Regions from separate parts of the Megasphaera indica genome, predicted to be linked through region 3. Evidence: riboswitches for the same ligand, from Rfam matches in the RefSeq annotation. Region 3 holds a riboswitch; each other region holds the start of a gene.
What was found. Region 3 has a riboswitch for S-adenosylmethionine ahead of cysK (cysteine synthase A). Riboswitches for the same ligand answer to the same signal wherever they lie in the genome.
Positions count from the first base shown of each region.

Region 1 (3,275 bases), on a different contig from region 3:
CATCGGCGACGGGCATGTCTTTCTGCGTCCCCAAAGAGGAATAAAAGATCGGCACGGTATTGGCACAGCCGACGCCGATGAGGATGTACGATGCAAACAGGAAGGGGCCGCCGCTGATGAGCAGGATGCCCAGGAAGCCGGCAAAGGCGACGGGCAGGGACAGGGCCAGCAGCCGCCGCGGCCCGAAATGCATGGTCAGGGAGTCACCGGGCAGGCGGGCCAGGAAGGCCGACGCCGTAAACAGGGTCAGGCCCAAGCCGGATTGGGAAATGTCGATGCCCTTTTCCGTCGTCATGAAGACGCCGCTCCAATCGTTGATAGAACCTTCTACCAGGAAGGCAATGGTGCAGACCAGGCCGATGAGGACGATTTTCCCCTTGGGCAGGACCAGGGAAGCGCCCTTGCCGGATGCCTGCCGTTCCCCATGGAGATGGGGCGCAAAGAAGCAGACGCAGAGGCCGATGAAGACGGCGCCGGCAATCATGACGATTTTCCAGTAAAAGCCTAGGTGGAGCAGGGAAGCAAAAAAGGCAGCGCCGGCGAGATTCCCCAGGGACCACATGGCCTGCAGGCCGGACATGAGGCGCTTGTGAACTTTCCGTTCAATGAAGATACCGTTGATGTTGACGACGACGTCGAGCAGTCCCAGGAACGAACCGAGGAGGACGGCCATAACCAAGGCCGCTGCATAAGCCGGCACATAACAGAGAACGTTCAGGACGACGGCAATGGCTAGGCCGGCGATGGTCAAAGAACGGCGGCAGCCCAGGCGCCCGGCAATGGAACCGGCCAGCATCATCATGATCAGGGCGCCTAAGCCGACGGCCAATAAGAGGAACCCCAGGTGGTCGTCCTGAATCTGCAGCTGCTGCCTCAGGAAGGGAATGAGCGATGCCCACGACGTAAAACCGAAACCGCCGAGGAAGTAAAAGGCTTTGGCACTATAAATCTGCCAAAGGATATCTCGTTTATTCATCAATTTCTGTCACCTCACACTAAAAAAAGCCGGACAAGAAACCACCCTGTCCTGCATCTTTATCGAAAGACGCGTTTACGTACGCGCCCTTCCTCCGCTGCAGGACTGAAGTGACATCTTATCCGGCTTTATACTATACGAGCATAAGCCTCCGATGAGCGGTATTATTATAACATAAAAAGAAATTTTCCTCAAGGAGCACAATATTTCTTGACAGATTCTCTTCCAGGTGATAATATGTACACCAACAACCATACATTGTCTTTCATCAAGAGCAGTCGAGGGAATGGCCCGATGACGCTGCGGCAACCCCCTATCGGGATAGGTGCCAAGTCCAGCGGTGTATACCGGCAGATGAACGAATCGCAAATTGAGCCGTCATCTGTATGACGGCTTTTCTTTTTGACCGGCAAGCCCTTATTATCCGTTATCCAGAAAGGAAATGATTACATGAACGCAACAGTAAAAAAACTCTTCGCCGCCGTTCTCATCACGACGACGTGCCTCTTTGCCGCCGGCTGCGGTTCGTCTTCCAATTCCGGTGCTTCCGGTGACAAAAAAGAAATCAAGATGGGCGTCACTGCCGGTCCTCATGCCGAAGTCATGGAAGAAGTCGCTAAAGAAGCAGCTAAACAGGGCATTACTATCAAAGTCGTCGAATTCAACGACTACGTCCAGCCGAACAAGGCCCTGGCCGAAGGCGACCTGGATATGAACTCCATGCAGCATCAGCCGTACATGGACAACGTCGTCAAGAAACAAGGCCTGAAGATCACCTCCATCGGCAAGACCATTATCCTGCCCATGGCCGTTTACTCCCATAAATTCAAAGACATCAAAGACGTCACGGACGGCGCCAAAGTCACCATCCCGAACGACCCGACCAACGGTGCCCGCGCCCTGCTCCTGCTCCAGCAGGCCGGCCTGATTAAATTGAAAAACGGCAACTCCGTCGACGCTTCGGTAACAGATATCACCGAAAATCCCAAGAACCTCCAGTTCGTCGAACTCGACGCCGCTCAGATTCCCCGCTCCCTCGACGATACGGACCTGGCCTGCGTCAACACCAACTACGCTATCCCGGCCGGCCTGAACCCGCAGAAAGATTCGATCCTCGTCGAATCGAAGGATTCGCCGTATGCCAACGTCATGGCAGTCCGTCAGGGCGACGAAAACAACGAAACATACAAGAAAGTCTTGGCAATCTACCAGTCTGAACCGATCAAGAAATTCATTGAAGAACACTTCCAGGGAACCATCCTGCCGGCGTTTTAGCAGCGAGTAGTTAGTGGTTAGTGGCTAGTGGCTAGTGGTTCGTAGGGGCCGCCCAAAGGGCGGCCCGCCTGAATCCTCTAAAAAGGGCTTGTCGCACGTGCGATAAGCCCTTTACTTATGGTATAATAATGGTTGTCATCAGATTCAGAAAGGAGACACTCTCATGAAAGCCGTATTTGTCGATTTCGAGATGAACCCTATCGGCCGGGACCAGAAGGAAGCGCGCCGCATCTGCAAAGGAGAAATCATCGAAATCGGTGCTGTCAAAATAGACGAAGACGGGAATGAAATCTCGTCGTATAAGGAATATGTGCTGCCCGAATATACGACAGCCATGAATCAGACCTGTCAGGAATTGACAGGTATCACCATGGAAATGCTGGCCGGGAAACCCCATTTCCGCCAGGCCTTCGACCATTTCCTGACCTGGTGCAACGAAGGCTGCCCCAATGCCTACGAAATGTTCGCCTGGAGTGAAAATGACTGGCGCCAGCTGGACTGCGAACTCCGCCTCAAAGAAATCGACGAGCACGACGACCGCGTCCGCTGGATGCTCGACCACTGGCAGAACTTCCAGCAGATTTACTGCAACCTCCTGGGCCTGGATAACGTCATTTCCCTGGACAAGGCCATCAGCACCCTGGGAGAAACCTTCGACGGCCAGATGCACGACGCCCTCTGGGATGCCCGCAACACGTCCAAGCTCTACGTCTTATCGAAGAAAAAAGAAGAATTCCGCGATATCATGCAGCCTATCATCGACGCCACCAAGCCGGCAGAACCGCTGACGTTCTCCCTGGCCGACGCCTTCCGCGCTGCCCGCAAGTAAAGGGAGGGAATCCGGCCATGGAAGATACGACACTCCGGATGGTTTATATTTTCACAGACATCATCCTGCCCATGATTGCCGGATATGTCACCAAAAGGCGGAGCTGGCTGACGCCGGACCAGTCGAATTGGCTCATCCGCTTCAACATCATCGTCATCATGACGTCCCTGACCCTGCTCAGCTTCTGGGTCCTGC
Region 1 is NZ_JBKKJR010000005.1:97,750-101,024, forward strand. It holds gene ACFCTO_RS04520 (MFS transporter) at 1-976, opposite strand, end outside; SAM riboswitch class I at 1,239-1,337, shown strand; gene ACFCTO_RS04525 (MetQ/NlpA family ABC transporter substrate-binding protein) at 1,427-2,251, shown strand; gene ACFCTO_RS04530 (3'-5' exonuclease) at 2,415-3,080, shown strand; gene ACFCTO_RS04535 (AEC family transporter) at 3,098-3,275, shown strand, end outside.
Region 1: linked by a shared signal. The riboswitch ahead of ACFCTO_RS04525 (MetQ/NlpA family ABC transporter substrate-binding protein) and the one ahead of cysK (cysteine synthase A) in region 3 are both predicted to bind S-adenosylmethionine.

Region 2 (3,275 bases), on a different contig from region 3:
GGCATTCCCATCTTCATCGCCGTCTTCTGCGAAACGAGCCTGTTCTCCATCGTCGGCCTGCTCATGGCCGAATTCGGCACCTTATACCTGGCGGCCAACCAGGCGGCCATCAGTTTCTCGACCCTGACCTATACCCTGCCCTGGAGCATCAGCCTGACGGCGACTATCGTCATCGGCTACGAAGTCGGCGCCCGCAACTACGCCGCTGCCCGGCAGTATGCCGTGCTCTGCCAGATGACGGCCTTCACCATCGCCATCGCCCTCATCGTCGTGACTTACCACTTTGTCGATCATATCGCCGCCATCTTCACGAGCGATGCCGAAACGTTCTGGGCCATCCGCATGTTCATCTTCTACGCCGTCGCCTTTTCCTTCTTCGATGCCGCCGGCACGCCGGTCCAGGGCATCCTGCGCGGCTATAAGGACGTCAAGATCATCACTTACGTCGCTTTCGTGACCTACTGGCTCATCAGCATCCCCATGGGCTATGCCATGGCCCACGTCACATCCTACGGGCCCTATGGCTACTGGATCAGCCTCATCATCAGCCTGGCCATCAATGCCAGCGCCCTGAACTGGCGCCTGTGGAAGCACACGGCCTGGAAAGTCCCTGTCCTATCCTCATCTACTAAGGAGTGATTTTATGCCAACTACCAAACAATTAACGGCTTATGCCCGCGTCCTCTTGCAGAAGGGCCTGAATCTCCAGAAAGGTCAGACCCTGGTCATCAATGCCCCTGTCGAATCGCACGACTTCGTCGCCCTCCTGACGAAAGAGGCCTATACGGCCGGCGCCGCCCAGGTCGTCTGCAACTGGCGGTCTGACGACATGGCCCGCCTGCGCTACGAACACGAAGATTTGCAGTATTTCGAGTCCCTGCCGGACTGGCGCCGCGATTTCAGCCTCTATTATTACCATAAGAAAGCGGCCTTCCTCAGCCTCATCTCGGCGAATCCGTACCTCATGGACGGCATCGACACCCATAAAATCTTTGCCCAGCAGAAAGCCCAGAATGAAGCCTTGAAGGAATACATCGACGGCATGATGGCCTCGAAGACGACGTGGCTCGTCGCTGCCGTCCCCAGTGCCGTCTGGGCCAAACTGCTCTATCCGGACCTCGACGCAGCCGCCGCTTACGAAGCCTTGTGGAAGCAAATCCTCCAGTCGTCCCGTGCCGACGGTGCCGATGCCCTGGCCGATTGGGACGCCCATCTGGCCGAATTGAAGAAGCGCCGGACCTGGATGACGGACCAGCATTTCACCAGCCTGCACTATACGAACGGCCTGGGAACGGACCTGACTATCGGCCTGCCGGCCGGTCATATCTGGCAGGGCGGCATGGAAGAAACGGCGGACCACCTGCTGTTCAATGCCAACATCCCGACGGAAGAAATCTATTCGGCCCCCAAGGCAGATGCGGTCAACGGCACGGTCTACAGCACCAAGCCCCTGGTCTATAACGGCAACCTCATCGACAAATTCCACCTGACCTTCAAAGACGGCAAAGTCATCGACGCTGCCGCCGAAACGGGCGAAGACGTCCTGAAGAAACTCATCGCTATCGACGACGGCGCCTGCTGCCTCGGCGAAGTAGCCCTCATCCCCTATCACTCGCCCATTTCCCTGTCGGGCATCCTCTTCTATGAAACGCTCTTCGACGAAAACGCCTCGTGCCACCTGGCCCTGGGCGCATCGTACCCGACCTGCCTGGCTGGCGGTGCCGATATGGACAAAGACGCTGTTGCCGCAGCCGGCCTCAACGACTCCATGATCCACGTCGACTTCATGGTCGGTTCGCCGGACCTGACCATCACCGGGACCAGGGCCGACGGCACGACGGTGCCGGTCTTTACCGATGGCGACTGGGCGCAATAACGATTTTCCATTGACAATCCCGGCCATCCGTGCTATTATAAGACGCAACAACCATATACCCTTCATCCAGAGCAGCTGAGGGACTGGCCCGATGACGCTGCGGCAACCCCCTATCGGGAAGGTGCCAATTCCAACGGAACATTCCGACAGATGAAATGAAACCGTATATACGGCCGTCATCTGCATGACGGCCTTTTTTGTGGTTGCTTTCTCTAGTTACGCCTATTTTGAGGAGTTGATACTGTGATTACACTGAAAAATATTACCAAGACCTACGGCGGCGCCGCACAGGTCCAGGCCCTGAAAGGCATCAACCTGACCATCGACGACGGCGAGATCTTCGGTATCATCGGCAAGAGCGGTGCCGGCAAATCGACGCTGGTCCGCTGCATCAATATGTTAGAAAAACCGACGAGCGGCCAGGTCATCATCGACGACAAGGATTTGACCAAGATGAATGAATCCCAGCTGCGGGCAGAACGCAAGAACATCGGCATGATTTTCCAGCACTTCAATCTCTTATCATCCCGTACGGTTGCCGAAAACATTGCCTTCCCGCTGGAACTCATCGGCGCTTCCAAAGACGTCATCGAAAAGAAAGTCGCTTCCCTCCTCGACCTGGTCGGTCTCAGTGACCGGGCCGGCAACTATCCGTCCCAGCTCTCGGGCGGCCAGAAACAGCGCGTCGGCATCGCCCGTGCCCTGGCCAGCGACCCGAAAATCCTGCTCTGCGACGAAGCCACATCGGCCCTGGACCCGCAGACGACGAAGTCCATCCTGGAACTGCTCCAGGACATCAATAAACGCCTGGGCATCACCATCGTCGTCATCACCCATGAAATGGCCGTCGTCAAGGAAATCTGCCATCGCGTCGCCGTCATCGAAAGCGGCGTCATCAAGGAAATGGGCCGCGTCGTCGACATCTTCACCAATCCTCAGTCCCAGACCATGAAAGATTTCGTCACGTCCATCATCAACATGGAACTGCCGGCAGGCATCAAGAACCTGGGCGTCACCGACCAGCCGTCGCCGGACCGCTACATGCTCGTCCGCCTGCGCTTCAAAGGCGCTGCGACCAGCGACCCCGTCGTCGCCGACATCGTCCGCAAATTCAACGTCGAAGTCAGCGTCCTCTACGGCAACATCGACTACATCCAGGATGAACCGTTCGGCTACCTCATCGTCGTCATCATGGGCGATATGGAAACACAGGCCAAGGCATTCTCGTACATCAAAACATTACCGATTGGAAGTGAGGTTTTAGGTTATGTCCCAAGAAATCATTAAGTTAATGCTCCAAGGCATTGAAGAAACGTTCTACATGGTCGCCGTCGCCACGGTCATTGGCGGTATCATCGGCATTCCCCTGGGTATCACCCTGGTCACGACCAGCAAGGGC
Region 2 is NZ_JBKKJR010000022.1:28,630-31,904, forward strand. It holds gene ACFCTO_RS10310 (MATE family efflux transporter) at 1-639, shown strand, start outside; gene ACFCTO_RS10315 (aminopeptidase) at 644-1,876, shown strand; SAM riboswitch class I at 1,936-2,033, shown strand; gene ACFCTO_RS10320 (methionine ABC transporter ATP-binding protein) at 2,120-3,163, shown strand; gene ACFCTO_RS10325 (methionine ABC transporter permease) at 3,144-3,275, shown strand, end outside.
Region 2: linked by a shared signal. The riboswitch ahead of ACFCTO_RS10320 (methionine ABC transporter ATP-binding protein) and the one ahead of cysK (cysteine synthase A) in region 3 are both predicted to bind S-adenosylmethionine.

Region 3 (3,275 bases):
CTGGAATAATTCATTGTATTCTTTATATAACTCACGGGTTGGATCATACGAGACATTGGTCAGCGTCATCGTGCCGCCGCCCTCGGTTGTATCACTGCGTCCGCAGCCAGCCAAGGCCCCAGCGACGGCGAGTGCCGCCGAAAAAGCCAGTATAGCTATGATGCGCTTCTTGTTCATTTTCTTTCCCCCTCTATACCGGCTTAGATTCCTTACCCCTCAAATAAAGCCGTCGATAAATAGCGTTCGCCGCCGTCCGGCAGGAGGACGACGATGGTCTTGCCTTCGTTTTCCGGCCGGCTGGCCAGTTCCAGGGCTGCCTGAAGCGACGCACCGGACGAAATGCCGACCAAAAGGCCGTCGGTCTTGGCGACTTCTCTGGCCCGGCCGTAGGCGTCCTCATTGGATACGTCGATCACATCATCTACGAGAGACATATCCAAAACTTTCGGGATGAACCCGGCGCCAATCCCCTGAATGGCGTGCGGGCCCGGCCGGCCTCCGTGCAGGACAGCGGAATCTTTCGGCTCAACGGCGACGATCTGGACGTCCGGCTTATGGCCTTTCAGGCCCTGGGCCGTACCGGTAATGGTGCCGCCTGTGCCGACGGACGAAATGAAGATATCTACCTTGCCGTCCGTGTCGCGCCAGATTTCTTCCGCCGTCGTCTGGCGGTGGATGGCTGGATTGGCCGGATTGTCGAACTGCTGGGGAATGAAGGCATTGCCGTAAGAATCCCTCAATTCTTCAGCTTTGCCGATGCTGCCGCGCATCCCCTCGATGCCCGGTGTCAGCACGATTTCCGCCCCCAGGGCTGACACGATCTTACGCCGTTCCAGGCTCATCGTATCGGGCATGGTCAAGATCAGGTGCAGGCCCTTCACGGCGGCGACCAGGGCCAGGCCGATGCCTGTATTGCCGCTCGTCGGTTCGATGATGACCGTATCTTTGTTGATCTTCCCCTGCCGTATCCCTTCGTCGATCATGGCTGCCGCTACGCGGTCCTTGACGCTGCCCAAGGGGTTCATGTACTCCAGCTTGGCCAGGACGCGGGCCTTGAGGCCGTGCCGAGCCTGCCAATGAGTCAGTTCCAAGAGCGGCGTGTTGCCGATCAGCTCTGTCAAATACGTTGCCACATGCTCCATGTACTCAGCTCCTTTTTGGCAAAAAGAAAAGCGCCGCCTGCTGATGCAGATGGCGCTATAAATAGACGTATGCCCATGACTTCATCTGCCAGGTTATTTCCTGCTGGAATTGGCACCTTACCTACGTAGGTTGCCGCAGCGTCATCGGGCCAGTCCCTCAGCTGCTCTGGATGAATAGGTTTCGTATTGTATTGTCCTTATGAATGGTTGTACAATACGATCATATCATACAACACATGATGGTCAAATTTTTTAAGTACCCCATGATAACATACCTCTTTGATGACTAAAATGAATAGCTTCCTATCGGAAACGTTACCAAGAGTGTACACTTTACAGAGTATATTGTCAAGGGATTTTAAGCAGAAACTTTCATATTTTACAATGTAAACGTTATACCCATGGCTTTTGATAGGAATTTAACTTTATAAATTATATTTTTTTATAAGTAAAAAGGGCTTGTTGCATATACAGCAGGCCCTTTTTAGGGATTAGCCGTTAGGGGGTAGCCGTTAGTGTCTAACAGCTAACCCCTAGCTGCTAACTGCTAACTGCTGACCGCTAACTGCTGACTGCTAGCTGCTAACCGCTAACTGCTGACTGCTAGCTGCTAACCGCTAACTGCTGACTGCTAGCTGCTGACACCCTCAATGCGTCGCCGTGGGCTGGGCGTCGTGGTGTGCCGTTTTGTTGTCGGCGTGGACGAGTTCTTTCCCGCAGTGGTAGACGATGGAGATGGCCAGGACCATGAGAGCGATGGCCAGGACGAACTGCAATCCTTCGATGAGGAGCGACCAGTTACCCGAGGCAATCTTGATGATCAGGGCATAAGCCGATTCGACGAGGGCTGTCATGGTAACGCAGAACATGACGACCATGGGGACGTAGAGCATGAAGCTCTTGCGGCCTGTCGTCTTGAGGAAGACCGTCAGGCAGATGAGGACCATGGCCGACAGCAGCTGGTTGGCCGAGCCGAAGAGAGGCCAGATGTTCATGTAGCCGCCTAAGCAGAGCAGGAAGCCGAAAAACAAGGTGATGACCGTAGCAAAATACTTATTGACGCAGATTTTCTGGATCGTGTTCATTTCCTGTCCTTCATCGACGCTGAACAGTTCCTGGAAGGACATACGACCGATACGGCCGACGGCATCGAGGGTCGTCAGGGCCAGGGCAGAAACGCACATGGTCATGATGCAGGCAGCTGCCGTCTGGGACAGGCCGAACATGGTGAAGAAACCAGCGACGGCGCCGGAGAAGATCTGGAACGGCGTGCCCGAAGCGACATGGCCGTTGGAAGCGGCAGCGCAGGCGATGACCAGGGAAACGACACCTAAGACCGATTCGACGCACATGGAACCGTAGCCGACGAAGACCGAATCCTGTTCCTTATCCAGGGTCTTCGACGACGTACCAGACGAAACGAGGCTGTGGAAGCCGGAAACGGCACCGCAGGCGATGGTGATGAACAGGATCGGGAACAAATCCTTGCCGCCGACCGAGAAGGACGTGAAGGCCGGCATATTCAGCGTCGGCTGGGCGATGAAGATACCGATGACGCCGCCGGCGATCATCATGAGCAGCAGGAAGGCGCTGATGTAGTCACGCGGCTGTTTCAGGAGCCACATGGGCATGATGGAAGCAAAGAAAATATAAGCGAAGATGATGTACAGCCAGGTCATGCGGTCCAGGTAAATCGGCAGGTCGATGCCGACATAGAGCATGGCGATCAAGAGGACGATGGCGATGACGAAGCGTACTTTTTCACTGGGATTGAACTTCTTGATGAACAGGCCAAAGGCAATGGCGACGAAGATGAACAGCATGGAAATGGATGCAGCTGCCGCATTGGGCAGGACCAGGGAACCATCCTTGGCAAAGCCGTTGAACGTCGTAGCGACGATATCGCCGAAAGCGGCGATGACCAGCAGGCTGAAGACCCAGCAGAAGAGCAGGAACAGGCGGCGGCCCGTCGTACCGATGTACTTTTCGATGAGGACGCCCATGGATTTGCCGTCATTCTTCATGGATGCGTAGAGGGCTGCGAAGTCCTGGACGGCACCGAAGAAGACGCCGCCGATCATGAGCCATAAGAAAGCCGGCAGCCAGCCGTAGGCAGCGGCGATGATCGGGCCC
Region 3 is NZ_JBKKJR010000002.1:102,323-105,597, forward strand. It holds gene ACFCTO_RS02020 (sulfate ABC transporter substrate-binding protein) at 1-177, opposite strand, end outside; gene cysK (cysteine synthase A) at 210-1,142, opposite strand; SAM riboswitch class I at 1,221-1,319, opposite strand; gene ACFCTO_RS02030 (carbon starvation CstA family protein) at 1,790-3,275, opposite strand, start outside.